Regions from separate parts of the Rhizobium sp. BR 362 genome, predicted to be linked through region 2. Evidence: predicted binding sites of a transcription regulator. Region 2 holds the regulator's gene; each other region holds the start of a gene.
What was found. The regulator LexA, encoded in region 2, represses DNA repair genes until DNA is damaged. The targets are predictions, from matches to a motif close to TGTTCNNNNTGTGTTCNG.
Positions count from the first base shown of each region.

Region 1 (10,196 bases), on a different contig from region 2:
CTTGGCTTCCGAACCGACGGTGGCGATGACGTTGGCGCCGAGCCGCTTTGCCCAGCGCGTCACGATCTGCCCGACACCGCCGGCTGCCGCATGCACCAGAATCCATTCGCCCGGCTGCAGCGGATGAACCTTATGCAGCAGCATATGAGCGGTGAGCCCGCGCAACATCGTGCTGCCGGCGAGCCTGTCGCTGACACCGTCGGGCAGCCGCACCAGCCGCGAGGCAGGCAGAGTCCGCACCTCGGCATAACTTCCGAGCGGATGGCCGACATATGCGATGCGATCGCCGACCGACAGACCTTCGACGCCCGAGCCGACCGCCTCCACCACGCCAGCGCCCTCAAAGCCGAGAACGGTCTGGCCGGGCGGCAGGGGATAAAGCCCGGAGCGAACATAGATATCGACGAAATTGACGCCGGAAATGCTTTGGCGGATGCGGGCTTGCCCGGGTCCCGGCTCAGTGACGGCAAGGTCGACGAGCCGCATTGTCTCCGGGCTGCCGGGACCGGTTATGGCGATGGCTAGGGGCATAGAACAGTCTCCTTTCAGACGCGTTTTTTTGATCACAAAGGCGCGCCTGAATAAATTCGGTATGAACTCACCGCATCTGTGCAATAATGCACAGATGATCGATTGGCAGGACCTCCTTCACTTCGCCTCCCTTGCCCGCACCGGCTCGCTTTCGGCGGCTGCGCGCGAGCTTGGCGTCGACCACGCCACTGTCGGCCGGCGGATCGCCGCGCTGGAGCGCACGCTGGACCTGCGGCTCATCGACCGCCGGCCGCGCACCTCGCCCTTGACGGCTGACGGCCGGGCGATTGCCGAGCTGGTGGCCGGCATGGAGGACAATGTCGAGGCGATCAGACGTTATTCGAAAAGCGCGGTTGCGGGCCTTTCCGCCGCCGTCATGATCAGCGCGCCGCCCTCCATCGCTGCCCATCTCATCGCCCCGAAAGCGGTCGCCTTTCGCGCCGAACATCCCGATATCACGCTGACGATCGCCGGCGTCACCCGCCGTTCCGCCCTTAATCACGGCGAGGCCGATATTGCCGTGCGCATGTCGCGTCCCGAGGAAAGCGATCTTCTCGTCCGGCGCATCGGCGTCATGCGCTTCGGCCTTTATGCCGTGCCTGAAATTGCAGCGACGCCGGAGGATAGCTGGGTCTTCATTGGCTATGACGCGGCGCTCGATCATCTGACGCAGCAGACCTGGCTGCGCAGCCTGCTTGCGGGCCGCCCCATCGTTTTCCGTGCCGGCGACGTCTTCGGTCAATTGCAAGCCGCGCTCGCCGGTCTCGGTGTCGTTGCGCTGCCCGCCTTCCTCGGCGATGGCGAAGCCGCCCTTAAGCGTCTGCCGACGGAAATCCCCTCACCCACGCGCGACCTCTGGCTCGTGACCTATCCCGATCTTCGCCGTTCTCCCGCCATCCGCGCGGTGATGGATTTCGTCAGCGAGACGATCGGGAGAAGCTGTCCGCTGAGAGGGGTTGACGGGCAGCCTGAGCCGATCTCGACAGTTCCGCACTCGACGCTTTGATGGCTTCGACAGTGCCATTCGCGCCGCTGGCATCCGCGTGCAATTCGCTCGCGTCCATGACCGGGTTCATGATGCCATGGCGATAGCCGGAATCGAGGGCCTTGAAAATAGCTGCAGCTTCAGAGTTGACGACGCGGTGGTGACGCATGCCGATGTGTCAATTTAGAAGAGGCCATTGATCGATATATTCGTGCTTACTAAGACCTTGTAGACTATTGACCAACACGAATTTCCGCACGGTCCATGTAATCGGCTTTTCCAAGTCGACCCTTGGAACGGGCGTACGGCCGTACTGAAGAGTTATATGGGGCTGGTAGCCCGGATCCAGACAAACGGCCAAGCCAGCCTCGTACACCGCGAGCCCGAGTTGAAGTTGAAGCCTTCTGAATTCCTTGACGCCATCTGTTGGACAAAGAACCAGCGGATGTGATGGTTGGCGAAAACTGAGAACATGGTCGAAAACCAACGTGAACTCGCAGTGCTGGATGGTTTTCGCCGCTCTCATGGCGATGGCGGTGATGTCATCCCGTCGTTTCGGATATTTGCCGAAGCCATGGACAGAGACATGCCGAAGTCCTGGTGGTCTGGCCCTGCCCAGTAAGCGATAGCTTTGACCCAATATCACCATAAGCTTGTCTATTTCGTTGCCGACCGGTTCATCGGGCAAAAGAGCGAAGTAAAGATTCTCCGATCCCTGCCTTGTCTGTGTTCTCGGGGGCGGAGTCTCCGGTTCCGTCATCCCGAAAGGAAGCTGTGTCTGTCTAACATCGAACATTTGATACCTCGCGGCCCCAAGGACGCCCCTCACTCGCTTCTGCCGAGCTAATCTCATCCGTGTTCGCAAATCAAGAACAAAAAGAGAACGAAGTGTCCGGCGTCGCGCCTAATTGAATATCTCGCGCCGCTTCCATAGATTGGGAAAATCAACAGCACCGAATAAAACCGCCCTTCGATTGTTCACCGCAGGTCCGGGCTTTTGCGCCCGTTCTCAATAAGGGAATGATCTCACATGTTGATAAAAACCATCTTCTCCGCCGTGTTTTTCACCCTCATTGGTCTCGGTGTGTCCGCTTGCTCCACCACGGGGCAGGGCAATTCCAGCGGGGGCAGCGGCGGTATGACGCGTTCCTCTCCGGCCGGCGGCAGTACGTCGGGCGGCGGTATGGGCGGCGGATATTGATAAGCTCCCAAGCTGCGTGGGAAGCGGTGCGGCTGATGTTGCTATGGCAGCATCGGCATCGCTTCCTTCGACCGATAAAATCTCGGCAACCGGTCGTCTTGCGCAAGAATCGGGTTGAATTGAAGTGCCCAAAGCACGATTTTCATGGCAAGTGGAAACACGGAAGGCCCTGCCATGAGCGAGACGAATCAACATTATCTGATCTTCGAAACCGCGGGCGGTTTCTGTGGGATTGCCTGGAACGATATCGGCATAACGCGCTTCCAATTGCCGACGAAAAGCGCTGAAGCGACCGAGCGCCTTATGCTCCGCCGTCTGCCAAATGCGCGTCCCGGCATACCGACGCCCGATGTAACCGAGGCGATTGCCGCCGTGAAGCGCTATTTTGCGGGCGAGGAGATCGACTTCTCCGGCGTAAAACTGGATCTGAGTGAGCAGGACGATTTCTTCAAGCAGATCTATGCGGCCGCCCGGCAGGTGGGATGGGGGCACACCACCACCTATGGCGCGCTCGCCAAGCAGCTTGGCGCCGGTCCCGAAGCTGCGCGCGACGTCGGCCAGGCCATGGCCAAGAACCCGGTGGCGCTGATCATCCCCTGCCACCGCGTCTTGGCCGCCGGAGGCAAGATAGGCGGCTTTTCGGCGCCCGGCGGATCGACCGCCAAGACCCGCATGCTGGAACTGGAAGGCGTTCAGCTCGCGCCGCCGAAGCCCGTGCAGCAATCCCTGAATTTCTGAACGCCGGTCGCATGGCCGCTGCTGAAGGAGGATGGATCACGCGTCCGTGGCTGCGGCCGCATCTCCGGCGAGCGGCCGAGCCCTTTGGGACGGAGAACGCAGCAGCAAATAGAACGCGGCGATATGCGTGATCATCAAGAGGGGCACGTAGATGATCGGGATCGCATAGGTGGCGCCTAGCTGCCCGGCCAATGCCGGAAGGTCGAGCTGACTGCCGTGATAATAATCGATGATGATATCGCTCGCCCCAGCGAGGTTGAAGGCAATGGTGAACAGCCAAAAGAGCGGGCGCGTCTTTATGGTCATAAGCGCCAGCATGGCGAGCAAGCCGGTTGCAAAATCACCGTAAGCGGCTGGCGCGGTGAAGCCTGCGGGCAGGTTCGGGCCGACGACGCCGGGAACGATGAAGACGAGCCCGAAGAAGCGGAAACTATGCAGCGTGGCGATGGCGCGTTGCGCTGCGACCTGATCCATCGATTTGAGCCTCGGCCAGATATACGCTCCGAAGCATAGCAGCCAAGGGACATACCCCAGAACAAGATGTAACTGGAAGATGATTGCGGGCGACATGTGGCCTCCTCTGGGATGCGAATTCATGCGGTGTCGAACACGATGGGGTCGCAAGCCTGATGTACGACTGCTTTCGCCTGGCGACTATTCGCTATAATGTTGACGGGCCATGAAGCAGAATTTCACAGTGAGACGCGGGGCGCTCGACGGTGTGGAGGCGTTCCTCAGCGTCGCCGAGCACCGCAGCTTTCGCAGGGCGGCCGCGGAACTGGGGGTAACTCCTTCAGCGATCAGCCAAGTGGTGCGCGCACTTGAGGCGCGCGTCGGCGCAGCGCTCTTCCTGCGCACCACGCGCAGCGTCGGCCTGACAGAAGCGGGCGAGCGGTTCCTCTCGCGCGCCAAACCCGCCTTCGAAGAGCTCGTCGCCGCAAGCGAAGTCGCCGGTCAGCTCGGCGAGCGGCCGGCCGGATTATTGCGTCTCGCCGTGCCGCGTTCGGTCGTGCCGATCCTGCTGGAGCCGCTGATTGCGTCCTTCTGCGAGGCCTATCCTGCGATCGAGGTGGAGATCGCGGTCAGTGAGAAGCTGGTGGATCTCGCAGCCGACGGTTTCGATGCCGGCGTCAGGATGGGCGAGTTCATCGCCGCGGATATGGTGGCGGTGCGGCTGACGCCGCGGTTCCCGTTTGTGGTTGTTGGCAGTCCCGACTACCTGTCCCGACGAAAGCCGCCGCAGCGCATCGACGATCTGCGCGATCACGCCTGCCTGCGCATGCGCCGCTCGAACGGCTCGGTCGCGCCCTGGTCCTTTGTCGACGGCGGCAAGACGATCGAAGCAATCGTCTCAGGGCCACTCATCGCGCATGATTATCCCACGATCCTTGGGGCTGCCATCCAAGGTGCTGGGCTCGCGCAGGTACCCGGTCCGCTCGCCGAAGCGGCTGTCGCCGACGGCCGATTGCAAGCGCTGCTCACACCCTTTGCCATCACAACGCCAGGGGTTTTTCTGTACCATCCAGGCAGGCATCAGGTCTTGCCCAAACTCCGCGCATTCATCGAGCATGTCAGATATCGGCGCGGCGACGCTCGGTTCGGAGAGGTCATCTCCGGCTGATCGGAAGGTCGAGCGGTTTGACCCACTCGAGACGGCGCTTGGTGAACATCTCGAGCATCGGCTCAATGCCGTCGGAGCTGTCCAGGCAGCCGATCGTCGCAAAGACCATTCCTGGGAAGCTCTCCAGCTTGCTGCTGAATACTCTGGCGCCGCAATCGGGGCAGAAGTTGCGATCGAGGCCCTTGCCGGATTGGGCGATATAGTGAAACGCCTTCGGCTCTCCGCTGGTCAGCGTAAAATCATCCTCGGGCACGCCGAAGAAAGTGGCTGCCTCGCCGCCTGATGCGTTCTTGCAGTCAAGGCAGTGACAAACGGCGACGAAAGTAGGATCCGTATCGAACTGGAATTTGACGGCACCGCATGCGCACTGACCTGTGTGCTTCTTGGCCATGTATCAGCCCTCCTATCCGATTGACAAACATCTCTGCGTAAACCGCGGCATTCTATGTGCTTAAACAGGCAAAGCGCGCGTGACTTCCGCCCGCAATTACCACTGCAAATCAGCCATCTCGTAAAATGGGCGGATTTCGATCTCGCTCGGTCCGGGCATGGGGTTGGGGCAGCGCTTTACCCAGGCGACGGCCTCATCCATGTCTTTGACCTCCCAGATCCAGAAGCCGGCGACAAGCTGGCGGGGTTCACCGAAAGGCCCGTCGATGACCGTACGGTTGAGGCCATCGAATGCGACACGCTTGCCCTCGGAGGAGGGTTTGAGGCCGTCGGCCGTGATCAAGATGCCGGCATCGCGCAGATCGTCATTGAATCGGCCCATTGTCTCCATCATCTCCGTCTCCCAGCTCGTATGGGAAAAACCCTTCTCGCTCTCCTCGGTAGCCTTCACCAGCACCATCACACGCATCGTCTGTCTCCTTGTTTGAGCCGGCCTTATTGGCCTGATAACGAAATGACGAACGGGGTTTTCGCACGCCGACATCGTCCTACAAATTTTGATGTCAGACGCAATTTCCCGCGCTTACACTCGCTCAAACGATGCGAATTTCAGCCCGAACCGAGGCCTTTCTCTCACCAAGCAGAAATGCCAGCTTGTCCTTTAAAGCGATGTCGAAATTGTAAAGCCGCCGATGCCCAAAATTTTTTTCTGACCGCTGTCAAAATCTTGCCGGTTCGAACGTCGTTGTCGCAGCCGGCCCTGAGGCTGCGCGTATCGAGAGAAAGGAACAGGTCATGCAATATATGCTGTTGGTCTATTGGAATGAAGCCGAACACAAGAATGCTAAAAAGGAGCAGAAGGCCGAGACCTTCGCGGCCTACGCCGCTTACACTGAAGCGTTGAAAAAAGCCGGAGCGTTCGTGGCGGGCAGCGGATTGCAGGATTCCTCGATGGCAACCGTGGTGCGCGCATCGGATGACAAGCCCACCGTTCTCAACGGCCCCTATATCGAAAGCAAGGAGCAGTTGGGCGGCTACTACATCATCGAAACGGCAGATCTCGATAGCGCCATCGCCTGGGCGGCGCGTTGTCCCGGCGCTCAACGAGACACCGTGGAGGTCCGCCCTCTCATGGTCTATTGAACCGCCATGTCGCAAGGAGACGACCAGTCTGCCATCAAAGCTGCCGAAGCGGTGGCGCGCCGGAGCTATGGCAAACTGGTCGCTATTCTAGCGGCGCGCACACGCGATGTGGCTACTGCCGAAGACGCTCTGTCGGAGGCCTTTGCTTCCGCTCTGGCGGACTGGCCGGTCAAGGGTGCACCGCTAAAACCCGAGGCCTGGCTGCTTGCCGTTGCCCGCCGCAAGATGATCGACGCCATCAGGCGTAGGCGGGTAAGCACTGCCGCCTTCGAGCATCTCAAGCTCATGGCGGAGGAGCTGGAGGCAGCGGCGAGCCTGGTGCCAGACGTTCCAGACGAGCGTCTGGCTTTAATGTTTGCTTGCGCGCATCCGGCAATAGAACCCGGAATCAGAGCGCCGCTGATCCTGCAGACGATTCTTGGGTTCGACGCTGAGACAATCGCCTCAGCCTTCCTGGTCTCGCCGGCGGCAATGGGCCAGCGGCTGGCGCGGGCAAAGAACAAGATACGACGCACCAGAATTCCCTTGTGCGTGCCCGATCGGGCAGACATGCGCGCACGCCTGGCGGCAGTGCTGGAGGCGGTGTATGCGGCCTATACGGAAGGCTGGAGCGATCCGGTCGGTGCCGATGCGAACCTGCGCAATCTGGCTGAGGAGGCCATTTGGCTCGGCCGGCTGATCGTCGCGCTCTTGCCAGGTGAGGCCGAAGCGCTCGGCCTGCTGGCACTCATGCTCTATTCCCATGCGCGGCGTGGCGCGCGGCGCAGTCCAGCCGGCGAATTCGTGCCGCTCGCCGATCAAGATCCTGCGCTATGGGACGAAGGCTTGATCGACGAAGCTGAGGATCTGCTTGTTCGCGCCAGTGCGTTCGACGCCTTCGACCGCTATCAATTGGAAGCGGCCATCCAATCGGCTCATGTGGTGCGCCGCCGCACCGGCGCGACGGATTGGGCGGCAATCGAGCGTCTCTATGATGGGCTCTGCGCAATTACCGGCTCGCCGGTGGCGGCAATCAATCGCGCGATCGCCGTGGCGCAGACGCGCGGGCCAGCCGCAGGGCTGGCGGCGCTGCCGATGCTTACCCATGGTAGCCGGCTTGTCGAGTATCAACCCTATTGGGCTGCGCGAGCCGAACTTCATACCAGAATGGGGGAAATGGCGGCGGCCCGTGAAGCCTATGATCAAGCAATTGCCTTGGAAATAGATCCCGCCATCCGCCGCTTTTTGCGAAGGCGGCAGACGGAAATCCTGACGCCGCCGCGCTAAGCTCGGTGTTCCCGGATCACCAACATCGTCTTCTTGGGTCGAAGGTGTTGCCGTTGCCTTTCATTCGCGCTCGATTATTTGAATATGTTACTATTGTGCCTTGGAACCAATGACATGCAAAACTGTTCAGCTATAACTTTGATACAACGCTGATGTGCCCGGCAGGTTGGGTAAGCGGCGCTCTTTGAGGAGTCTCTCATCATGAATATTTCGCCCAGATTTCGTTCAGTCGCGGTTGCCGTCATCGCCGCCGCGGGAGTTAGCTTTGCCAGTGCCGCCCATGCCGATAGCGGGACGATCCGCTTCGCCGTCTACAAGGCCGCCTTCTTCGTCGGTGGCTCGGGAGGCGAGGGCACGCTGACCTTCCATGGTCGCCGCTATCCCATCACGATCGGCGGCATTTCGGGCGGCCTGGCCTTCGGTGCCTCCAAGACCTATTTCAGCGGTACCGTGCGCCACATACGCCGCGCCCGCGATGTGACGGGGGTTTACGGTGCAGTGGGCGGCGGCGGCGCAGTCGGCAGGGGTGCCCAGGTGATCGTCATGACCAATGACAAGGGCGCTCAGCTCGAGCTCACAGGCAGGCAGGTCGGTCTGCAAGTCAACGCCGATATCAGCGGCATGAGCATCACGGTGAAGTAAGAGCCGTTACTTCGTTCGTCATATCCTGGATGGGCCCGATTTGTTCAATTCGTGATCGGGCCGTTCCTGGAAAGCTGTTCAGGAGTGCCCGCAGCCTCTGCGCAGCACTTGCTCGCCACTCTGCGCAAATAGCTGACCTTGGCCCATTGCCACCAGCCGGATCTTCGGCGATGGCCTTACGTCGCCCGATAGATTTGCGCCACCACGCCCCCCGGAAAGGCCTTCGAGTGTATCAGCTTGAGAGGCATCGGCGCGGCGAGTTCCGAAAACAGCGGCAGGCCTTTGCCCAGCGCCACGGGATGCACCCCCAGCACGAACTGATCGACCAGGTTCCGGGCGATGAGGCTGCGGGCGAAGCTCACTCCACCATGGGCCATGATCGGCTTGCCTTCCCGGGCTTTCAACCTCGCGATTTCCTCCGTCAGGTCACCGCTCGCCACATAGGCATTCGCCCAACTGTCTGCACCGGGCTGCCGCTCCGTAGATTGTGTGCTTCCCGCATGGGCCCGCGCTTCATTGAGCGCCGCCGTCGGGTGCGCGCTCCTTAGGATCGCCGGCCCCTGTCGTGAGAAGACGGCCTTGGGGATCTGGTTCATCGGCGGCGCGAATACGTCGGTGGAGGTCGGCCACCAGGCGGCCATGGCTTGGAAACTGCGGCTGCCCATGATGTGCAGGCTAGCGTTCCATATGGTCTCCACGGCCCAGGCTTTCGCCTCTGGATCGGAGCCGAACATCCATTTGTTTCCCCCATCGAGGTCGCTCACGAACCCGTCGACGGATATGGACATTTTCAAGATCAGCTCTCTCACGGCTTCCTCCTCGTTGCGGTTCCGGCCCGAGGACGGGCCAGATCGACAACTTTCGACAGCGCGTGATTATTTTATCGCTGCCGCTATTCCCACTCGATCGTGCCGGGCGGCTTCGACGTCACGTCGTAGACCACGCGGTTGATGCCGCGGACTTCGTTGATGATGCGGGTGGCGGCGCGGCCGAGGAATTCCATGTCGTAGTGGTAGAAATCCGCCGTCATGCCGTCGACTGAGGTGACGGCGCGCAGTGCGCAGACGAATTCGTAAGTGCGGCCGTCGCCCATGACACCGACGGTCTGGACCGGCAGCAGCACGGCGAAGGCCTGCCAGATCGCATCGTAGAGGCCCGCCTTGCGGATTTCATCGAGATAGATGGCATCGGCTTCGCGCAGGATTTCCAGCTTCTCGCGGGTGATGCCGCCAGGGCAACGGATCGCGAGGCCGGGGCCCGGGAAGGGATGGCGGCCGATAAAGCTGTCAGGCAGGCCGAGCTCCTTGCCGAGCACGCGCACTTCGTCCTTGAAGAGTTCGCGCAGCGGCTCGACGAGCTGCATCTTCATGCGCTCCGGCAAGCCGCCGACATTGTGGTGCGACTTGATGGTGACCGACGGGCCGCCGGTGAAGGAGACGCTTTCGATCACATCGGGATAAAGCGTGCCCTGGCCGAGGAAATCGGCGCCGCCGAGCTTCTTGGCCTCTTCCTCGAAGGTCTCGATGAAGAGGCGGCCGATGATCTTGCGCTTGGTCTCGGGGTCGCTGACGCCTTCTAGCTCGCCGATGAAGCGGTCGGAGGCGTCCACATGCAGGAGATGCAGATTGTAGTGCTCGCGGAACATGGCGACGACATTGGCCGCCTCGTCCTTGCGCATC
Region 1 covers NZ_JARWGH010000004.1:192,999-203,194, forward strand. The annotation lists gene QDY28_RS07475 (quinone oxidoreductase family protein) at 1-531, opposite strand, end outside; gene QDY28_RS07480 (LysR family transcriptional regulator) at 626-1,537, shown strand; gene QDY28_RS07485 (2'-5' RNA ligase family protein) at 1,695-2,312, opposite strand; gene QDY28_RS07490 (hypothetical protein) at 2,547-2,717, shown strand; gene QDY28_RS07495 (methylated-DNA--[protein]-cysteine S-methyltransferase) at 2,892-3,455, shown strand; gene QDY28_RS07500 (hypothetical protein) at 3,492-4,025, opposite strand; gene QDY28_RS07505 (LysR family transcriptional regulator) at 4,135-5,076, shown strand; gene QDY28_RS07510 (GFA family protein) at 5,063-5,467, opposite strand; gene QDY28_RS07515 (YciI family protein) at 5,564-5,935, opposite strand; gene QDY28_RS07520 (YciI family protein) at 6,262-6,609, shown strand; gene QDY28_RS07525 (RNA polymerase sigma factor) at 6,616-7,875, shown strand; gene QDY28_RS07530 (hypothetical protein) at 8,077-8,517, shown strand; gene QDY28_RS07535 (dihydrofolate reductase family protein) at 8,694-9,326, opposite strand; gene guaA (glutamine-hydrolyzing GMP synthase) at 9,410-10,196, opposite strand, start outside.
Region 1: QDY28_RS07485 (2'-5' RNA ligase family protein) is a predicted target of LexA. The motif match lies at 2,385-2,402, and genes of this name have one in related genera.

Region 2 (10,196 bases):
TGTCTTATGCCGCCACATTGGCTTTGGTGTCGGGTTATTCGCTTTGGACGAAAAGACCGCATCGGGAGAGCGTTCTCTCCCGCTTCCGGCTCATGCGTCCGCTGCTCTTCGTCTCGCGCTTCTTCGGAGGCATATTGTCGACCTCCTTTATCGGCGGCGCATCGACTGCGATTTTCTCGATCGAGCATTTTCACCGGTTGGCGACATATGGGCTTATCGCCAATCTGGCGGCTATGCCCGTCGTCTCATTTGTGGTCATGCCGTTTGGCATGGCGGCGACGCTGCTGATGCCATTCGGCGTCGATGCTCCCTTCTGGCAGATCACCGGCGCGGGCCTTGATGCTGTCATCGTCATTGCCAAAACGGTCGCCGCCTGGGGCGGCAACATTCCCTTTGGCCGGTTGCCGGTCTGGCTGTTCCCGACGGTCATAGCCGGCTTCTTGCTGATGACCTTGCTGAAAACATGGCTGCGGCATGCAGGTGCATTTTTGATCATCGGTTCGGTCGCGGTCGTGGCACTCAGCCCCGGTGTTCCGAAACCCGATCTGATGATCTCCGAGGACGGCACGCTCGTCGCATTGCTGCGCAACGGCGCGTTGACGACCAACCGGGAAAAGCCGCCCGACTTCATCTTCGAGCAATGGCAAAGAGCCCTGGCGATCACCGAGCAGCAACCGCCAACGATGCTTCCGCCCGGCAGTCAGCTCCCCAAGATCAGCAAATCGGACAAGCATCGCCGGCTGACTTCCGACGAGCAAGTCGCCGTTCGAAAGGCGATGGATGCGGCACTGGACAATGCCGGGCAGGGTGGCTTCGCCTGCCAAAAAGGGGCATGGTGCGTGGCAATGCTGGACAATGGCGAAATGCTCGTCACCATTGAGGATGCTGCCTATCTCGCCCCAGCCTGCGACACCGCTAACATCGTCGTCACCCCCGTGCGTCTGCGTCTGGACCACTGCCGCTCTGGCGCCATGCTTTTTACAGGTGCAACGCTACGCCGCACCGGATCCATCGAAATCAATCTCCGCGCCGACAAGCCGATGATAACGGCGGCGTTTGAAAATCTGACGCGGCCATGGAGCCTTCATCGCGCTTACGACTGGCGAACGGGCACTTTCGGAGCGCCGATCGCACCGGTGTCACCCGTCAGTGATAGCGGCGAATGAGGCCGACAAGCTTGCCTTGTACTTTCACGCGATCCGGCCCGAAAATACGGGTCTCGTAAGCCGGGTTCGCCGCCTCCAGCGCGATCGAAGCTCCCTTGCGACGGAAGCGCTTCAGCGTCGCCTCCTCGTCATCGACGAGAGCAACGACGATGTCGCCCGGATTGGCGGTGGTGGCGTTGCGGATAATGACCGTATCGCCGTCAAAGATGCCGGCGTCGATCATCGAGTCGCCCTTGACCTCCAGCGCATAATGTTCGCCGGAGCCGAGCATGTCGGCGGGAACCGTGATGTCGTGGGTATTGTTCTGAATGGCCGAGATCGGAACGCCGGCGGCAATGCGGCCCATGACGGGAACTGAGACTGAACTGTTGTTTTCCTCAATCACCGGCTTGGCGGGAGCAGGCGGCGGCACAAGTTGCGGCTTGCCAAGGCTCCCCTCGATGACGCTCGGTGAAAAACCGCGACGCGGCTGCAAGCTCGGGCTATAGGCCTCGGGCAGCTTGATGACCTCCAGTGCCCGGGCCCGGTTCGGCAGCCGGCGTATGAAGCCGCGTTCTTCCAAGGCAGTGATGAGACGATGAATCCCGGACTTGGACGCAAGGTCCAGCGCATCTTTCATCTCATCGAAAGATGGCGGAACACCGGACTCCTTCATTCGTTCGTGAATGAAGAGAAGCAGTTCCTGCTGCTTGCGCGTCAACATCGTTTTGAACCTCAGGAGTGAGAAGGTGTCGTGAAACAAATCCAGAACGGACACTATATGTTCCATATGTGTTCCGCAAGCCCTTAAATTTTGGTGAAGATTTTGTAAGCGCAACAAATAAATGGGAACATAACAGGTCCCGGTCGGACAGATTTTTTTCGATACATCCGAGTTAAAGACCGGAAATATATCAGGAATTCTGCGGAAAGCCTTTTTGTGCCCGTCAGGACAGCTCATCCAAAAAAGCGATGTGAGCCCATCTGTTTGCTAACTAAGCTCTTTGGGGAGGATGGTTGCTGAACGAAGGAGGGCAATCTGTAGATCAGACTGGGAAGATTGGATTCGGAGCGGCTTTGATCGGTTCCGTCCGTAGCGATATTGGACGGGAATTCAATAGCTTGGGTTTTTTCTGGAACTCCCGTGCCGATGCTCGAGCAAGGTGCGGTCGTTGGCTATCTGCCGCAGCATGCTGCGCCCGGCCAGAATCATTTCGAAGAGAAAGGCGATAAAAGCGCCCATGAGCGCGAAGACGGCAAGGCCGAAGAGCCAGAGCAATAATTGCTCGCGAAACTGCTGGCGAATCGCACCGCCCATGAGACCCAGCGTCGCGAGGCATGTGAACACGCCCGATGCCGTGCCGAGCAGGACTGCAATCTCTAGCGCCAATGTTCGCCGCCGCAGATAGTAGAGCTGCAGCAACCGCGTTTCATCCGGATCGTCCGAGGTCACCCGTTCGAAAAGGCTGTTGACCCGGTCGGAGACGCGAGCGAGCCTCGCCGAAAAGACATTGAGGCATCCGGCGGTGCCTGCCAGCAGAAAGACCGGAGTCAGTGCTATTTGGATAACATGCGCGGCAATAGACGTCAGATGGTCGTTCAGCACATTGGATCTCCTTCCTGTCCAACGTCATCCAGTATCGCCCCTGGGTGTCGCCTTGCAAAAGAAGCGCGCGGAGATGAGGCTCGTTGCTGATCTCATGCGAACGTTTTATGTTGGTGGCGCCGCCGATTGCGTCATTTGCTCAGCTATCTTCTTTCTCTGCAGTGTCATGGCGGCGACTGCGGCGTCCTGTTTTTCCTCTCCGCCCACCTGCACCGTCGGCTGGGCGAATTCGATGCCGTTTTCCATGAAGGCGTCGCGGATCATGGTATAGGCTTGGCGCCGTATGTAGGTTTGCCGGCCGGGAAGGGCGGTAAACGCAAAGCTCAGTTCGATACCGAAGTCGCCAATCTGCTCCACACCTTTCATTTTCAGGGTCTCGAGAATCTGCGGTCCGATTTCCGGATCTTCCTTCAACCGTTCTCCGATTTGCTTGACGATCTTTTTCGCCTTGGCGACGTCGGTGTTGAACGGAACCCGCAGCAAGAATTTATCGATCGCCCAGTCGCGGCTCATGTTCTGAACGGCGCCGAGTTCGCCGAAAGGAACGGTGAACACGGGACCATGATGATGGCGAAGCCTGACGGAACGCAGACTGAAGGATTCCACGGTTCCCTTGTAGCTGCCGCTCTGAACGTATTCGCCGACGCGGAAGGCATCGTCCATCAGGTAGAAAATGCCGCTGACGATATCTTGACGAGCGTTTGCGAACCGAAACCGATCGCTACGCCGAATATTCCGGCCCCCGCAATCAGCGGCCCGATCTGCACGCCCATTTCGGATAGCACGGTAAGGAGGGTGGCCGCGATGACGATGGCTGCCAGCGCGTTGCGGAAGATCGGCAGCAGGGTGCGAAGGCGGCCCGCGCGCGCCGCTTCCATGGATAGCGCGGATTCGCCGCTATCGGCGGCGCTCAATTTCTCGTCGATGAATGCCTTCGACAATTGCCAGCAGAGATCGGCCAAAATCAGAACGACGATGCTCTTCAGCGCGCCGCGAACGGCGGCGTCGATAGCCGGATTTTCCCGTGCGAGAATGTTGGGATCATAGTGCCAGACGACGGTGATCCAGGCGACCGCGGCTGCGATGACAAGCGCCCGCGCACCGCGAACGGCCAGCACCATGCGAGCACTGTTCTTGTTGTCACCAGGCCACCGTCCCTTTGCGAATGCTTCGGCCGTTCGTCCGACCGCAGCCAGCAGCCCCGGAAGAACAACGGCATAGATGCCGAGCCAGAAAAGGCCGACGAAGTTGGCTACCCAAAGGAGCCAGAGGCAGGCGGCGTAGAGTGAATAGAGGATGTTCATGAGCATTAGCTGTCGGGCGGCGCTTTCCGTGGCCGGTCGCCGCCACACCGCTTCGAGCGCGATCAGCAACAGGAGAACGGAGAAACAATGGGAGACGACAGTCCCCACATCTGCGTCGATGGAGAGCGGTTTGGTCAGCGATGTCGTGGCGACGGCTATGGCCAAAACGGCAATGAAGAGACGGGCCCTACGATAGCCGAAAGCGGACAAAGCGCCCGCATCCATCGATAGTTTGCAAAGGGCAAACGCGAGGCGAGCGCCAATGAATGCCGCCAGATAAAACAGGATCACGACGTGCAGAAGCGGCGGCCAGTCTATGGCCAGGAAAATAGCGGAGCTGGCGAGGGTGAAAGTGATCCATGGTCCGAATTCCCCGATCGTATGCGCGACAAGAGGATTCTGAAACTTCGCTTTGAGCACGGTCTTCTTGAAAAACCATTCCACTGCGAGACCGACGCAGACCAGTGCGGTGAACATGACGAACGCCGGCGCAAAGCCGCTATTTCTTGCTTGCTCACGCACTCTGCTCGCTGCAGCGGCGAGCTGCGCCGGTACATTTGGGATTGCTGACCGCAGGGCCTGAAATCGGGCGCGGGCGCGGGCCTCTCCCGTTTCGACCAACGTCGCTGCCGCCGCCGAAGGTGCCCGCTGCTGCTCGGCTGCTTGTCGCTTTTCGAGCCATTGGCGTAGCTCCGGATCATTCATCAAACGCAGCAGTTCCGATAGCTTTGCGGGCGGTGCTGTGGGGGCCGCTTCGGGAGCCTGCGCTTGGCACAGTTGCGGCGCGATAGCCGTGAAAACAAGGACAAGCGCAATGGCGGCGAAGCCGCTCGGCATATGTGCAATGAAGCGCGCGGCAGGATTCATGAGCCTTCGCGCTGCCCCGACCAAGGCTAGACAAAGAGAAGCGGCCAAATGTAAGACCGGGCGTATGGGCGCCCCCTCGACGAGCATCAAGCGCATGTCTCCCCCCAAGCACCCGACAATCAGATTGAGTACTGCTGCAAAGATAGAAGTAACGGGCCGCTTTCCTGCCTCTCCGAGATCGGATGGTGAATTGCGTTGCCGTTGGACAATCCGAACTGAAGAATGCGCGTCTTTGTCTTGCTGCCGGGAAACGGACTTTTCGGCGCAATCCTCACCCGTATCAATTACCTGTTGCTGCGCTACAGGTCATTTATTGCAGTATGATGCGGATATTGCTCGAATTATTGCCCTCTAACAAGGGAGAGTTTCGTGCCAGGGCTATATAATTCGGCTAGTTCGCGTGCGGATTTTTGCGGGAGCGCTCTTCTGCAGTCTGCTCCGACGCTTTGATCTTGAATTGAGCGGCGGATAGGCGCAAACCTGCCGACGAATGAAGGGGGAGACCATGACCTCATCGCCGCATCCGCTGGATCATCTCGTTCTGCCGACAATCAATATCGCTGTGGCGCGGGAACGGCTGGGGAAGCTCGGCTTTACCGTCGCCCCCGACGCTCGCCATCCCTTCGGCACGGAAAACGCCTGCGTCTTCTTTCCCGACAACATCTATCTGGAGCCCTTGGGCGTCGCGTCCCGTGAGCAGTGCCAGAGGAGCGTGGCGGAAGGAAATGTTTTCGTCGCTCGCGACCAGGCTTACCGTTTTCGCATCGGTGATGAAGGTTTTTCAGCCATCGTTTTCGGCACGGATGATGCGGTCGCCGATGACAAGCGGTTCCGGGCAAATACGATATCGGCCGGAGACACGCTGGATTTTTCCCGGCCGATGCGCATGCCGGATGGCTCGGAAGTAACGGCGGGTTTCCGTCTCGCTTTCGCAGCCGATCTGCGTTCCCCGGATTTCTTCGCCTTCTGCTGCCAACGCATCAATCCCTTGCCGACCGATCGCAGCGCCTTGGAGCGGCATGCCAATGGCGTGACCGGCATTGCAAAAATTGCCATATCGGCGCCGAATCCGGCCGCATTCCGTAGCTTTTTCGAGCAGGTCGTGGATGGACCAAAGATAGTGGATCATTCTTTCGGCCTCACCGTTCATGCAGCCAATGCAGCGGTCGAGATATTGACCTCGGAGGGCATGGAAGCCTTTTATGAGTGGCCGGTGCCGGCGGAGGATCCCGGCCTTCGCGCACGGGCAATCCTTTTCAAAACCCGCGATCTTTCCGTGACATCGGCGCATTTGGCTGCTAACGGCGTCACATACACGCGTAAGAACAATCGTATTCTGGCAAAGCCCGCCCCCGGACAGGGCGCGCTGTTCGCCTTCGAGGAGATAGCATGAACACGAATTCCGAAGTGACCGTCGGCGAGGGAGCCTCCAAGGTCCTGTTCTCCAATACTACAAAGTTGTCGCTGATCGCCGGCCCCTGCCAGATGGAAAGCCGCGACCATGCCTTCATGGTCGCCGGTGTGTTGAAGGAGCTTTGCGGCAAGCTCGGCATCGGCCTTGTCTACAAATCGTCCTTTGACAAGGCAAACCGCACGTCACTCTCGGGCAAGCGCGGCATCGGCCTGGAAATGGCGCTGGAAGTCTTTGCCGACCTCAAGAAAGAATATGGCTTTCCGGTTTTGACCGACATTCACACTGAAGAGCAGTGCGCGATTGTCGCCAAGACGGTCGATATTCTGCAGATCCCGGCCTTCCTGTCGCGCCAGACCGACCTTCTCGTTGCCGCCGCCAAGACCGGCCGCGTCGTCAACGTCAAGAAAGGTCAGTTCCTCGCGCCCTGGGACATGAAGAACGTGCTGGCCAAGTTGAATGACAGCGGCAATCCGAATGTGCTTCTGTGCGAACGGGGCGCATCCTTCGGTTACAATACGCTCGTTTCCGACATGCGCTCGCTGCCGATCATGGCGGCAATGGGTGCGCCGGTCGTCTTCGACGCGACCCATTCCGTGCAGCAGCCGGGTGGGCAGGGTGGCTCGACGGGCGGTGACCGCCGGTTTGTCGAAACCCTCGCGCGGGCTGCTGTCGCCGTTGGCATTGCCGGCCTTTTCGTCGAGACCCATGAGGACCCGGACAATGCCCCATCTGATGGTCCGAACATGGTCTATCTGAAGGATATGCCGCGGCTTTTGGAAAAGCTGTTGGCCTTCGACGCGATCGCCAAGGCCTAAGAAATGGGAAGCATTCAACAGGCTGACATGAACTTGCGCTACGCGGCCTGTGGGAGCTTCAATCGAGGATGCGGGGCGGCATTGTAATTTCCGCATCTTCGACTAAGACAGATTTCAATCGATTTATCACCAGCGAGCAGGAAGCTATCATGACCGCAATCACCGACATTATCGCCCGCGAGATTCTCGACAGCCGTGGCAATCCCACCGTCGAAGTCGATGTGTACCTCGAAGATGGCAGCATGGGCCGCGCTGCGGTTCCGTCGGGCGCTTCGACGGGCGCGCATGAAGCCGTCGAAGTTCGCGACGGCGGCAAGCGTTATCACGGCAAGGGTGTCGAGAAGGCCGTCGAAGCTGTCAACACCGAGATCTTCGACGCGATCGGCGGCATTGACGCGGAAAACCAGATCCAGATCGACAACATCATGATCGAGCTTGACGGCACGCCGAACAAGTCGCGCCTCGGCGCCAACGCCATCCTCGGCGTATCGCTCGCCGTCGCCAAGGCTGCCGCCCAGAGCGCCAACCTGCCGCTCTACCGCTATGTCGGCGGCGCCCACGCGCGCCTGCTGCCGGTTCCGATGATGAACATCATCAACGGCGGCGCCCATGCCGACAATCCGATCGACTTCCAGGAATTCATGATCCTGCCGGTCGGCGCAGATACTCTCCGCGACGCCGTGCGCATGGGTTCGGAAATTTTCCACGTTCTCAAGAAGGAACTGGCTTCACAGGGCCACAACACCAATGTCGGTGACGAAGGCGGCTTTGCGCCCGGCCTCTCCAGCGCCCCGGCTGCCCTCGACTTCATCATGAAGTCGATCGAAAAGGCAGGCTACAAGCCGGGCGACGAGATCGCTCTCGGCCTCGACTGCGCTTCGACGGAATTCTTCAAGGACGGCAAGTATGTTCTCGAGGGTGAAGGCCGTACGCTGGAATCCGGCGCCATGGCCGAATACCTTGCCGAACTCGCCGCCAAATATCCGATCATTTCGATCGAAGACGGCATGGCCGAAGACGATTGGGAAGGCTGGAAGATCCTGACCGACCTGACCGGCAAGAAGACGCAGCTTGTCGGCGACGATCTGTTCGTCACCAACTCGGCTCGTCTGCGCGACGGTATCCGCATGGGTGTCGCCAATTCGATCCTCGTCAAGGTCAACCAGATCGGCTCGCTGACCGAAACGCTCGACGCCGTCGAAACCGCGCATAAGGCCAACTACACGGCCGTCATGTCGCATCGTTCCGGCGAAACCGAAGATTCGACCATTGCCGATCTCGCTGTTGCCACCAACTGCGGTCAGATCAAGACCGGCTCGCTGTCGCGTTCCGATCGTCTTGCCAAGTACAATCAGCTCATCCGCATCGAAGAAGCGCTCGGCCCTCAGGCACAATATGCCGGCCGTTCCATTCTTCGCGGCTGATAGCGCATACCCCTGAAAATCCGCGGGATTTTCGGAAGGCTTAGCGTGCGCCGGATAACGATCCGAGTCGTCTTATAAGCCAATAATTTCCAGCTCTTGAACCGCGCCTTCGGGCGCGGTTTTTTGTTGGAAAAATGGCAGAGTCAACGGATGGTTAATCTCTGGCGGCTAATGTTGCCATAGGTGTTTGATTTAGCGTGATCTTCTCCGTAACCGCTTCGTATTTCAGTCGCGGACCTGGGTTCGGGATCATTCGATAGAGCGTTTTGAGCAAGCGAGTATGTGGACAAAATATCATAAGAAGAGAAAGTTCGGCCGTTTCGTTCTTCCCGCCATCACGGTCGCCTTCGTGAGCTATTTCGGCTACCACTGCATTCACGGCGACTACGGTCTGAAGGCGACCGAGGTCTTCGAGAAGCAGCGCATCGATCGCAGCAAGGAACTCGCCGATCTCGTCGCCAGGCGCGAACACCTTGAAAAGGAAGTGGCTTTGCTTAGCGACGGCTCCCTGGACAAGGATATGCTCGACCAATATGCGCGCTATCAACTGACCTACTCCAAGGCCGACGAGATCGTGATCTTCAATAAATAGTCACAATTAACCGAATTTCGGTTAATTGCATTTTTCGTAATCCCTTCAATGGCTTGCGAAGAATATGAGCCATGCAATTATAGCATTGCTGTGGCGAGCAATCTTCCCTATGTTACGCGGCACTACATAACGAGGCCACTCACATAGGGAGAGTTGAATGGCGCCGCGAAAATCCGCGTCCGTTTCCAGCCGCAAGACAACATCCAAGCCTGCAAGAGACACCAATGGTGGTGCAATCGCGGAATTCGACCGCGATGCGGAGCTCAAGGCCTATCGTGAGATGCTCCTGATCCGCCGCTTCGAAGAGAAGGCCGGCCAGCTCTACGGCATGGGCTTCATCGGCGGCTTCTGTCACCTCTACATCGGCCAGGAAGCTGTCGTCGTCGGCATGCAATTGGCGCTGAAGGAAGGCGACCAGGTCATCACCGGCTACCGCGATCACGGTCATATGCTGGCAACCGGTATGAGCGCCCGTGGCGTTATGGCCGAGCTCACCGGACGTCGGGGCGGCTATTCCCGAGGGAAGGGCGGCTCCATGCATATGTTCTCCAAGGAGAAGAACTTCTACGGCGGCCACGGCATCGTCGGTGCGCAGGTCTCGCTCGGCACAGGCCTCGGCTTCGCCAACTGGTACCGCGGCAATGACAATGTCAGCGTTGCCTATTTCGGCGATGGCGCCGCCAACCAGGGCCAGGTTTCCGAAAGCTTCAACATGGCGCAGCTCTGGAAGCTGCCGGTGATCTACGTGATCGAGAACAACCGTTACGCCATGGGCACGTCGACGGCGCGCGCAACCGCGCAGGCCGACTTCTCCAAGCGCGGTTCCTCCTTCGGCATTCCCGGCATTCAGGTCGACGGCATGGATGTCCGCGCCGTCAAAGCGGCTGCCGACGAAGCTGTCGAATATTGCCGTTCCGGCAAGGGTCCGATCATTCTGGAAATGCTGACCTATCGCTATCGCGGCCATTCCATGTCCGATCCGGCCAAGTATCGTTCCAAGGACGAAGTGCAGAAGATGCGCTCCGAGCA
Region 2 covers NZ_JARWGH010000016.1:91,622-101,817, reverse strand. The annotation lists gene QDY28_RS19625 (ComEC/Rec2 family competence protein) at 1-1,166, shown strand, start outside; gene lexA (transcriptional repressor LexA) at 1,147-1,869, opposite strand; gene QDY28_RS19615 (DUF2721 domain-containing protein) at 2,260-2,751, opposite strand; gene QDY28_RS19610 (mechanosensitive ion channel family protein) at 2,857-3,414, opposite strand; gene QDY28_RS19605 (hypothetical protein) at 3,414-4,922, opposite strand; gene QDY28_RS19600 (VOC family protein) at 5,428-6,315, shown strand; gene kdsA (3-deoxy-8-phosphooctulonate synthase) at 6,312-7,151, shown strand; gene eno (phosphopyruvate hydratase) at 7,301-8,575, shown strand; gene QDY28_RS19585 (FtsB family cell division protein) at 8,856-9,167, shown strand; gene pdhA (pyruvate dehydrogenase (acetyl-transferring) E1 component subunit alpha) at 9,325-10,196, shown strand, end outside.

Region 3 (10,196 bases), on a different contig from region 2:
TGCCGCCGCCGCCGAAGTCGGACCGATCGTCGCCAATGCCGGCAAGGCCGAGCGCAATGCGCTGAAGTCCTACGGCACCAATCTCGGCCTCGCCTTCCAGCTCGTCGACGACGCGCTGGATTACGGCGGCAAGGCCGCCGATCTCGGCAAGAATGTCGGCGACGATTTCCGCGAGGGCAAGATCACGCTCCCCGTCATCCTCGCCTATCGCCGCGGCACCGAGAAAGAGCGTGCTTTCTGGCGCGATGCCATCGAGACCGGCAACAATAGCGACGAGAACCTGGAAAAGGCGTTGGGTCTGATCACCAAATACGGTGCGCTCACCGACACCATCGCCCGTGCCGTTCACTACGGCACTATCGCCCGCGACGCGCTGGCGCCGCTACCGGAAACGCCGTGGAAATCCGCGCTCATGGAAGTGATTGATTTCTGCATCGAACGTGTGAACTGATCACAGCCGGCCGAATTTCTTGCAGGACCGCTTCAAAAAAGCCATCCTGTTGTGAATCAATTGACACGAACGCTTTATGCCGCCGGCGCTCTCACCGGCAAATCCCTTGATGAAAGGCTTACTAATGCGGCAGAGACTTGCCATTCGTTTCCTCTCGGGCGCAGCCCTGGCGGCGATCCTTTCGATGGCAGCGCTGAACAGCGCGCACGCCGTGAATGCCCCGGAAGCGCCGGAGGCGAGCACCCCGGTGACATTCGATGCGGAAAACGTCGACACCTTCGCAGGCGCCTTCCTTGCTGCCCGTACAGCCGATGTCGACCATGATTATGAAACCGCAATTTCGCTTTATAAAAAGGCGTTGATGATCGAGCCGGGCAACCCGGAGATCCGCCAGCGGCTGATGATCTCGCTGCTGCTCAACGGCAATCTCGATGAGGGCGTGAAATACGCCAACGAGCTGAAGAACGATCCCTCGGTCGAACGCGTCACCACCATTGTACGCGGCATGGACGCCATCCGCCGGCATGACTACAAAGCCGCGCAGGAAATTCTCAAATATGAGGGTCCGAACGATCTGGACCGGATGATGGCCGGTCTTCTGCTTGCCTGGGCCCGCGCCGGCTCCAATCATGGCAAGGAAGCGATCGCCATGATCGACAGGATGAAGGGGCCGGACTGGTTCAACATCTTCAAGAATTATCATGCGGGCGCAATTGCCATCACCATCGGCGATACCAAGTCCGCCCGCTCGCACCTGAACGACGCCATTCTCGACAAGGCGGGCGGCGCAACGGCTCCAGACACATTCATGCGTGCAGTCATGGCGCTTGCGGAGCTCGAAGCCAAAGCCGGCGACAAGCAGAAGGCATTGGATGCCGTTTCGGTCGGCGACAACCTGATCAACAATTACGCGCCGCTGAACGCGCTGCGCGATAGCATCAACAAGGGCGAAACGCCGCAGCAGCAGGTGACCGACAGCACGCAGGGTGCCGCCTCGGTGCTCTTTACCGTCGGCGCGGCGCTCAACCGTGACGGCGCCGAAGATGTCGTCTCGCTTTATCTGCAGATCGCCAATACGCTTGATCCCAAGAGCGCCGACACGCTGGTTCTGCTTGGAGGACTTGCGGAAAAGCAGGAGCAGATGGACCGCGCCATCGCCTTCTACAAGAAGGTGCCCAATAACTCGCCCATGGCCCGCATCTCCGAGCTGCAGCTCGGCCTTGCGCTCGCCCAGTCTGGCAAGGTCGACGATGCGCGCAAGCATTTAAAGGCGCTGATCGATTCCGATCCCAACGATATCCGCAGCTATCTCGCCTATGGCAGCGTTCTTTCGGACGCCAAGGACTTTCAGGGCATGGCGGACAATTACGACAAGGCCGCTGAGGTTATCGGTGCCGTGCCGAACCGCGGCGACTGGGCCGTATTCTTTCAGCGCGGCATCGCCTATGAGCGGCTGAAGAAGTGGGACAAGGCCGAGCCGAATTTCAAGAAGGCCTTGGAGCTGAACCCCGACCAGCCGCAGGTCCTGAACTATCTCGGCTATTCCTGGGTCGATATGAACCTGAATCTCGACCAAGGTCTAGATATGATCAAGAAAGCCGTCGATCTGAAGCCGGATGATGGCTACATCGTCGATTCGCTCGGCTGGGCCTATTTCCGACTCAATCGCTTCGACGATGCGGTGAACGAGTTGGAGCGTGCCGCACAGTTGAAGGCCGGCGACCCGACGATCAACGACCACCTGGGCGATGCCTATTGGCGCGTCAACCGCAAGCTGGAGGCGGTTTACCAGTGGAACCGCGCGCTGGCTTCCAAGCCCGAGGACGCGGATATTCCGAAGATCAAGGAAAAGATCGCCAACGGCCTGCCAGCGCTCGACAACGATCCACGGACGGTCGACAAGACCAAGCAGCCCGATCCGGCTCCGGCGGTAACTCCATCGCCCAATACGACAACGCCGCCGCCGGCCGATAAGAAGTCCTAACACTTTCGATGACCGTGATCTTAGCGGCTGATGATTTCGACCTTACAGAGGAGGCGCCCGCTAAGATCAATCTGGCCCTGCACGTGACGGGCCAGCGGGCTGACGGGTACCATCTGCTCGACATGCTCGTTACTTTTGCCCGGCATGGCGACCGCCTTGGCTTTCGCGCAAGCGCGCGTGACGAATTCAGCCTGTCCGGACGCTTCTCTCCCCTTCTTGCCGAGGAGAGTGCGGGCGGCAATCTGGTGCTGAAGGCGCGTGATCTGCTACGACAAGCGGCTCATGACGCGGGTTTCGAGGCGCCGCCCGTCCACATCCATCTTGAAAAGAACCTGCCCGTCGCGTCCGGCATCGGCGGCGGCTCAGCAGACGCCGCGGCGACTCTCCGTGCGCTGACGCGGCTTTGGGGTCTCTCCCTGCCCTCCGACACGATCACGGCAATTGCGCTGAGGCTCGGAGCCGATGTGCCGATGTGCCTCGTCAGCCGGCCGCTGATCGCACGCGGTATCGGCGAGTCGATCGAGTTGCTGCCGGACTTTCCGTCCTTCGCCATGGTGCTCGGCAATCCCCTCGTCGGCGTTTCAACGCCGGAGGTGTTTCGTCTGCTTGGCCGGAAGGACAATCCCCCGTTCGCACTCTCCTGGCAGGCAAAAAGCGGGCGCATGCAATGGATCGAGACCATCAACGGTTTGCGCAACGATCTGGAGCCGCCGGCGCGCACGCTCTGCACCCAGATCGCCACGCTCTCGCAGTTGATCGACAGCCAAGGCGCGCTCACCACGCGCATGTCCGGCTCCGGCGCCACCTGCTTCGGCCTTTTCGATAATATTGAGCAGGCGACGGCGGCGGCGGTCTCGCTTCACAGCTTGAGGCCGGATTGGTATTTTCAGGCGACCGAAACGATAGCGGGAGGGACATGATGGCCGGTCCAAGCGAAGCACGATCCTTCATCCCCGTCGGCATCGCGGTGCTGACCGTTTCCGATACGCGCGCGCTGGCCGACGATAAATCCGGCGATACGCTGGTTGCCCGCATTGCGGAAGCCGGTCACAGATTGGCGGCCCGCGCCATTGTTCCGGATGACAAGGAGCGTATCCGAAGCCAGGTGGAAGCCTGGACGCGCGACGACACAATCGACGTTGTCATCACCACCGGCGGCACCGGTTTTACCGGCCGTGATGTCACGCCCGAAGCGCTGGAGCCCTTGTTCGAGAAGCGGATGGATGGTTTTTCCGAGGTGTTCCATCGTATCTCCTACGACAAGATCGGTACGGCGACGATCCAGTCGCGGGCAACCGGCGGCGTCGCCAACGCCACTTTCATCTTCGTGCTGCCGGGCTCTCCGGGCGCCTGCAAGGATGCCTGGGACGGCATTTTGAAGGCGCAGCTCGACTACCGGCATATGCCCTGCAATTTCGTGGAGATCATGCCGCGGCTCGACGAACATCTAAAGCGCGGTGCCAGCTCGAAGTAAGCCGCTTCGCCCGGGCGATACCGGCTTCTCCAAATCCCTATGCCTTCGATCCGGGCAAGGCAGGAATTGATTCCCATTTCTGGCCCGTGAGGATCACGCAGCTCCGGCCGGAGACATTGGTGACCATCATTGTCCAACTGCCGCTTTCGGCGGCGAAGATTTCGATGATCGTCTTCCGATCAAGCTGGCCGATGGCCGAGAGCTTTTCGGAATAGCGCGCATCCAGGAAAGCGACGATATCGGCGCGCTGAGCGCATGCGAGCATCGCCTGGGAAGCGGCTGAGTTGGGATGAAGAATTGCCGTTGCCACAAGGGCCGTTCCGATGAGCCGGCAGAGCATTGTGCGTCCCATGACGCACCTCCTTTCGCCGGAAATCCGGCAGAAGAGGAGAGTTCCGCTGACCTGCTCTGCCGCATACCGGCATCTTCATGGTCGGCCGCCCGAACGCGACACGCGAGACGTGCCGCCATATGAAAATTATGACAGCAATTCCCTCATTTTCAAATGGAATCTGGATTGATCACAAAGGCAGCGCTACCGCGCTGCGCGCGCGACCCAGGAAGGAATCAGTTCGCTCGACAGTTGGCGACTTTTATGCCCCTTGGCAAGCTCGGCGAGCCGCATGCCCGATTTGGCAGCGGCGATGGCCTGTCGTTTGGAGAGGAGCAAGCCCAGTTCCAGAGGCGGCAGGCTGCGGCTGATGCGCTGCAGCAAAGGCCGGCGATAGCCGCGCGACGCGGTGAAGCGCGCCGGCACCTTGTTGAGCGAAACATATTCGGCGATCTCATCGATCCAGCCCGCTTGCGGGCGGGCGCCGGGCTCGACGAAAAGCAGCCATTCACCGCGCGCCGACTGCAATATGTCTTTGATATCCCACTGGGAATAGAAACGGCAGCCGGCGGCGTCTGCGACATGCGAGGTGCCGTCGCGTGAGCCATGGTCGAGCACGACGACGTCGCACACGAGCCCTTCGATCGCGCCCGCCACCAAAACCGCCAATGTCTGCGCCAGTTCCGATTCCTGGTCCTGGCATTCAATGATTACCGTCAACATTGCCCATTTATAGAGCGGCGCACAATTTATTGCCAGCGTATAAACTTTAGAACCGGAGGGTTTGGAAGAAGGCCTGGCTGGTGTCAAAAATGCCGCCGCGACCTCCGCGCGTCCAAGTGGACATACCGCGCCACGGTGTATAGCTCCGCATTTTGTTCTTGCATTGTTCTCGTTTGTCGGATAGGAATTTAATCATCTTAGACGCGGCATGCGATGCCAAGCACCGCCCTGGAGTTACCGATGAACGAGCAGTCCCTTGCAGGGCAGGCCGCATTTGCGCCTGCCAATACGGCAGATGTTGCCAATGCTTTGATCGCCGACACCGGTCTCAGAGTAGAGATCGACCGCAGGCGCGGTCGCGGTGCCGGGCTGAACCCAAGCGGCCGGTTCGAGCCGCTGAAGCGTGAGACATTCGATGACGGCTGGCAGGCGCTGGAAGAGCTGCCCCCATTCAAAACCGAAGTGCAGGTGGAAAAGCCGCGCACGGCAATCACGCGCAACGATTCTCCCGATATCTCCTTCGATCGCTCCATCAATCCCTATCGCGGCTGCGAACATGGCTGCATCTATTGTTTCGCGCGGCCGACGCATGCCTATATGGGGCTTTCGGCGGGGCTCGATTTCGAATCGAAACTTTTCGCCAAGCCCGACGCGGCGCGGCTTCTGGAACGGGAACTGGCAAAGCCGGGCTATAAGCCGCGCGTCATCGCCATCGGCACCAATACCGATCCCTATCAGCCGATCGAGAAGGAATGGCGCATCATGCGCCAGATTCTCGAAGTATTGCACAAGGCGAACCATCCGGTTGCGATCGTCACCAAGTCGGCGCTGATCATGCGCGACATCGACATTCTCCAGGAGATGGCCGCCAAGAACCTGGTTCGGGTGGGCATTTCCGTGACGACGCTCGACCGCAAGCTGGCGCGCACTATGGAACCGCGCGCGGCGACGCCGCCGCGGCGGCTGGAGACAATCCGGGCGCTCAGCGAGGCCGGCATCCAGACGGCGGTCATGGTGGCGCCGATCATTCCGGCGCTCAACGACCACGAAATCGAGCGCATCCTCGATGCCGGCAAAGCCGCCGGCGCCATGGAAGCGAGCTATGTCATGCTGCGCCTTCCGCTCGAGGTCAGCCCGCTCTTCCGCGACTGGCTGCTACAGAACTATCCGGATCGCTACCGCCATGTCATGTCGCTGATCCGCTCGATGCGTGGCGGCAAGGATTATGATGCCGAATTCGGCAAACGGATGAAGGGTGCAGGCCCTTATGCCTGGCAGATCGGGCGCCGTTTCGAAATGGCGACCAAGCGGCTGGAGCTCACCCGCCGCAATATCGCGCTGCGCGACGATCTGTTTGTGCCGCCGGATGGCAGCGGCGTACAGCTTTCACTTCTCTGAGCGGTTCAGCTTTTCATGGAATCTTAGAACCGCTCTCTCTTTTTGTTTTTTCGCAATTCCGGACGGAAAACCGCTTCGCGCTTTTCCTGGAATTGCTCTGACCCTTTCCCGCGGGTTTCCCTGCCCGCCGGAAGAGCCCCCAGGTTCGCCGCCTTGATCCGCTGGGGGCTTGCAGGAGATCGGGTGGTGTGCGAGCTTGCCGCATGCCACGCAGCACACCATCCGATTCTCCCATGCTTTTCGACGAGAGCCCGATCGTTCCGACTTTCGAGCTTGAGCTGATTGCCCGCCGCGCTGGACACTGGCCTGTCGCCGGTGCCGACGAAGCCGGACGCGGGCCTCTGGCTGGCCCGGTGGTCGCGGCCGCGGTCATTCTCGATCCGGAGCGCATTCCCGAGGGATTGAACGATTCCAAGCAGCTTTCGGTCCTGAGACGCGAGGCGCTGTTTGTCGAAATACTTGCAACCGCCACCGTCTCGATTGCGTCCTCGAGTGCGGCCCGCATCGATATCACCGATATTCGCAAGGCAAGCCTGGACGCCATGCGGCGCGCCATCTGCAGCCTTGCCGTGCCAGCAAGTTATGTTCTGACGGACGGGCTGGATGTGCCTGTCGGTCTCGCCTGCCCGGGAAAAGCCGTGGTCAGGGGCGATGCCCGCTCCTTTTCCATCGCCGCCGCTTCGATCGTCGCCAAGGTGACGCGCGACCGGATGATGGCCCGCGCCGGAGACGTCTTTCCCGCTTACGGATTTGCGTCCCATGTCGGCTATGGCACGCCCGAGCATCGCGCCGGTATCGAGAAGCACGGCCCCTGCTCGCTGCATCGCATGAGCTTTCGGCCCCTTCGAAGGGAAGAGGCCTGACAGCCGCTTCCGCCTCCCTTCATTCAAAGGCCGGCTATGATCTCCTCGCGATGTTCGCTGATATAGGCGATATCGCACCGGTAGATTTGATCGTGACCTTCTTCGATGTTGCGACGATATCTTTCCACACCATTGGCCGCCTCTGTCTCCATAAAGGCGACCAAGGCATTCAGACGATCGACGATCATGCCCGGCAATGTCCGTCGCTGCTTTGCCGGCAGGCCATAGGCATCAAGAAAAATGCGAGTGCGGAGAATTTGCGTATCGAGCCCGCCGAGATCGTCGACCGCGATGCCAATGGATAGAGGCGCCCAGCGATAGATGGCGTAAGCGAGATCCCAGCAACGTGAACCGGGATGGGCTGTCTCGAAGTCGATGATGCCTATGAGCTCGCCACCGCTCAGAACAACATTATAGGGCGCGAAATCGCCGTGGCAGATCACCTCGAACGGCGGTCTCGGCGGCAATTGCCATATCTGATCCTCCAGCATCGGCCGCATAAACAGCCCGGTGTAGTCATGATAGCGCCGCAGCAGGCGCGCCGCCGACTGCAGGGCCTTCATAGACCTCATAGTCTCGCTTTCGTCCAGGTCACCGGTCTCACCTGGAAGAAAGCTCACCCTTTCCCACGTCCCGTCATATCCGGCGGACAATGGCGCATTTGCAAAGCCATGTGATTGAAGTGCGGAGAGCAGGGCGTGAACGCTCCCCGTCCAAGGGCGGGTGCGCCGACAGATGAGATCATCAAGTCGAAACGGCCCTTCGCCAATGTCCTCGGTCAGTGTCACCATCTCACTCCCTAAAAGCGGGGACGATATCAAGCTTTGGTTCAGAGCCGTAGTCCAATGCTGCCACTATCGACCGTCGCCTTCAAAAGCAAAAAGCCCGGTCGAAGCCGGGCTTTCTCAAAGATCGATTGCTTACGCGCTCAGTTCAGCCGCGCCTTCACTTCGCCGATGGCGTTGCTGAAGAGTTCGGATTGAACCGGGCCATCGGCCTTCTTGGCGAGGACCGATTCGGCAGCCGCGATAGCCAGATCGACAGCGGCGGAGCGGACCGCCTTCATCGCATCGGCTTCCGCCTGCTTGATCTTCTGCTCGGAAAGCGCCGTACGATTGGCGACGAATTCCTCCGTCTTCTTGCGGGCTTCCGTCGTCAGCATTTCAGCTTCGCGCTCGGCTGCCGCAACAATGTGGGCAGCTTCCGCTTCGGCTTCCTTCCGCTTGCGCTGGTATTCGGCCAGAAGATGCTGGGCCTCTTCCCGCAGGCGCTTGGCTTCTGCCAGATCGTTGCGGATCTGATCGGCGCGGTCGTCCAGCGACTTGGCCATCATGCCCGGCACCTTCAGATAGACGACGAGGCCGAGGAAGATGATGAGAGCGACGAAGGCAAAGAAAGTTTCGTCGAGACCGAATTCCATGGATCAACCCTCCCGCTTGACGGATGCTTCGGCCACAGCCGAAACGACGTCTGCCTGGCCGGCGACGTTGCCGACGAGCTGCTCGACAACGGCAGCGGCCGTTTCTTCGGCAATGGCTCCGACATCACCGAAGGCTTTTGCCTTGATCTCGGCGATACGCACCTCAGCGGCCTTCAGCTTCTCGGAAAGGCTTGCTTCGATCGCCTTGCGATCTGCCTCAGCCTTTGCCTTGGCGGCGTCGCGGGCGGTGGCGCCAATCGAATTCGCCTTGGCGCGCGCTGCGGCCAATTCGCTTTCGTAGGTCGCAACAGCAGCATCGGCTTCGGCCTTCAGACGCGAGGCTTCGTCGATATCCTGGGCGATGCGATCGTGCCGGCTTTCCAGAATGCCGCCGACGCGCGGGATGACGATCTTCTGCATGGCCACGTAGAAGATGACGAAAGTGATCACCAGCCAAAGGAGCTGTGACGGATACGTCGTATGGTCAAACGGCGGGAATACGCCTGCGTGATGGCCCTGATCGGGCGCACCCGTCTCCGTATGCACCGCGCCGGCTGCCGGCGGTGCTTCTTCAGCATATGCCGGGGTCACAAACATGCTCACCTCCAGGTGGTCTGCAAATACAAAGAATCACGGCCCGCTGTCCCGCGAACCGTGATCTATCATGCCGTTGATATCAGACGGCGAAGAGCAGGAGGAGAGCGATGAGCAGCGAGAAGATGCCCAGAGCTTCCGTAACGGCGAAGCCGAATACCAGACGGCCGAACTGGCTGTCAGCGGCAGACGGATTGCGAAGTGCGCCGGACAGGTAGCTGCCGAAGATGTTGCCGAGGCCGAGAGCCGTACCGGCCATACCAAAGCAAGCCAGACCTGCGCCGATGAACTTTGCTGCTTCCGCTTCCATGTTGAACTCCTTTGAAATGGTTGTTGCGGCGAATGACTGACGCCCTGCAGACGTCAATGTCGGTAATCCTTAGTGGCCACCCGGATGGATTGCGTCATTGATGTACATGCAAGTCAGCACCGCAAAGACGTAAGCCTGAAGGAAGGCGACGAGGAATTCGAGACCGGTCAGGGCGACGGTCATGATCAGGGGAAGAATGGCGCCGCCGATGCCGATCGCGCCAAGGGCTCCGAGCGAGGCAACGAAGCCTGCGAACACCTTAAGCGTGATATGGCCTGCCAGCATGTTGGCGAACAGACGAACAGAGAGAGAAATCGGCCGGGACAGGAAGGAGATGATCTCGATCGTCACCACCAGCGGCAGCAAAACGCCGGGCACGCCCTGCGGCACGAAGAGTTTCAGAAAGCCGAAGCCATGCTTGATGACGCCGTAAAGAATGACCGTCAGGATGACCAGAAGCGCCAGGGCGAAGGTGACGATGATCTGGGCGGTAACGGTGAAGAAATAGGGAACCATGCCGAGCAGGTTCGCCGTCAGGACGAACATGAAAAGCGAGAAGACCAGCGGGAAGAATTTCATCCCCTTGGTTCCCGCGCCTTCTTTCAGCATCGAGGCGATGAACTCGTAAGCCATTTCCGCAATCGATTG
Region 3 covers NZ_JARWGH010000003.1:76,184-86,379, reverse strand. The annotation lists gene QDY28_RS04775 (polyprenyl synthetase family protein) at 1-451, shown strand, start outside; gene QDY28_RS04770 (tetratricopeptide repeat protein) at 576-2,435, shown strand; gene QDY28_RS04765 (4-(cytidine 5'-diphospho)-2-C-methyl-D-erythritol kinase) at 2,444-3,355, shown strand; gene moaB (molybdenum cofactor biosynthesis protein B) at 3,355-3,909, shown strand; gene QDY28_RS04755 (hypothetical protein) at 3,947-4,261, opposite strand; gene QDY28_RS04750 (glycosyl transferase) at 4,445-4,963, opposite strand; gene QDY28_RS04745 (PA0069 family radical SAM protein) at 5,204-6,361, shown strand; gene QDY28_RS04740 (ribonuclease HII) at 6,565-7,224, shown strand; gene QDY28_RS04735 (phosphotransferase) at 7,248-8,015, opposite strand; gene QDY28_RS04730 (F0F1 ATP synthase subunit B) at 8,153-8,644, opposite strand; gene QDY28_RS04725 (F0F1 ATP synthase subunit B) at 8,648-9,241, opposite strand; gene QDY28_RS04720 (F0F1 ATP synthase subunit C) at 9,321-9,548, opposite strand; gene QDY28_RS04715 (F0F1 ATP synthase subunit A) at 9,618-10,196, opposite strand, start outside.
Region 3: QDY28_RS04745 (PA0069 family radical SAM protein) is a predicted target of LexA. The motif match lies at 5,117-5,134, and genes of this name have one in related genera.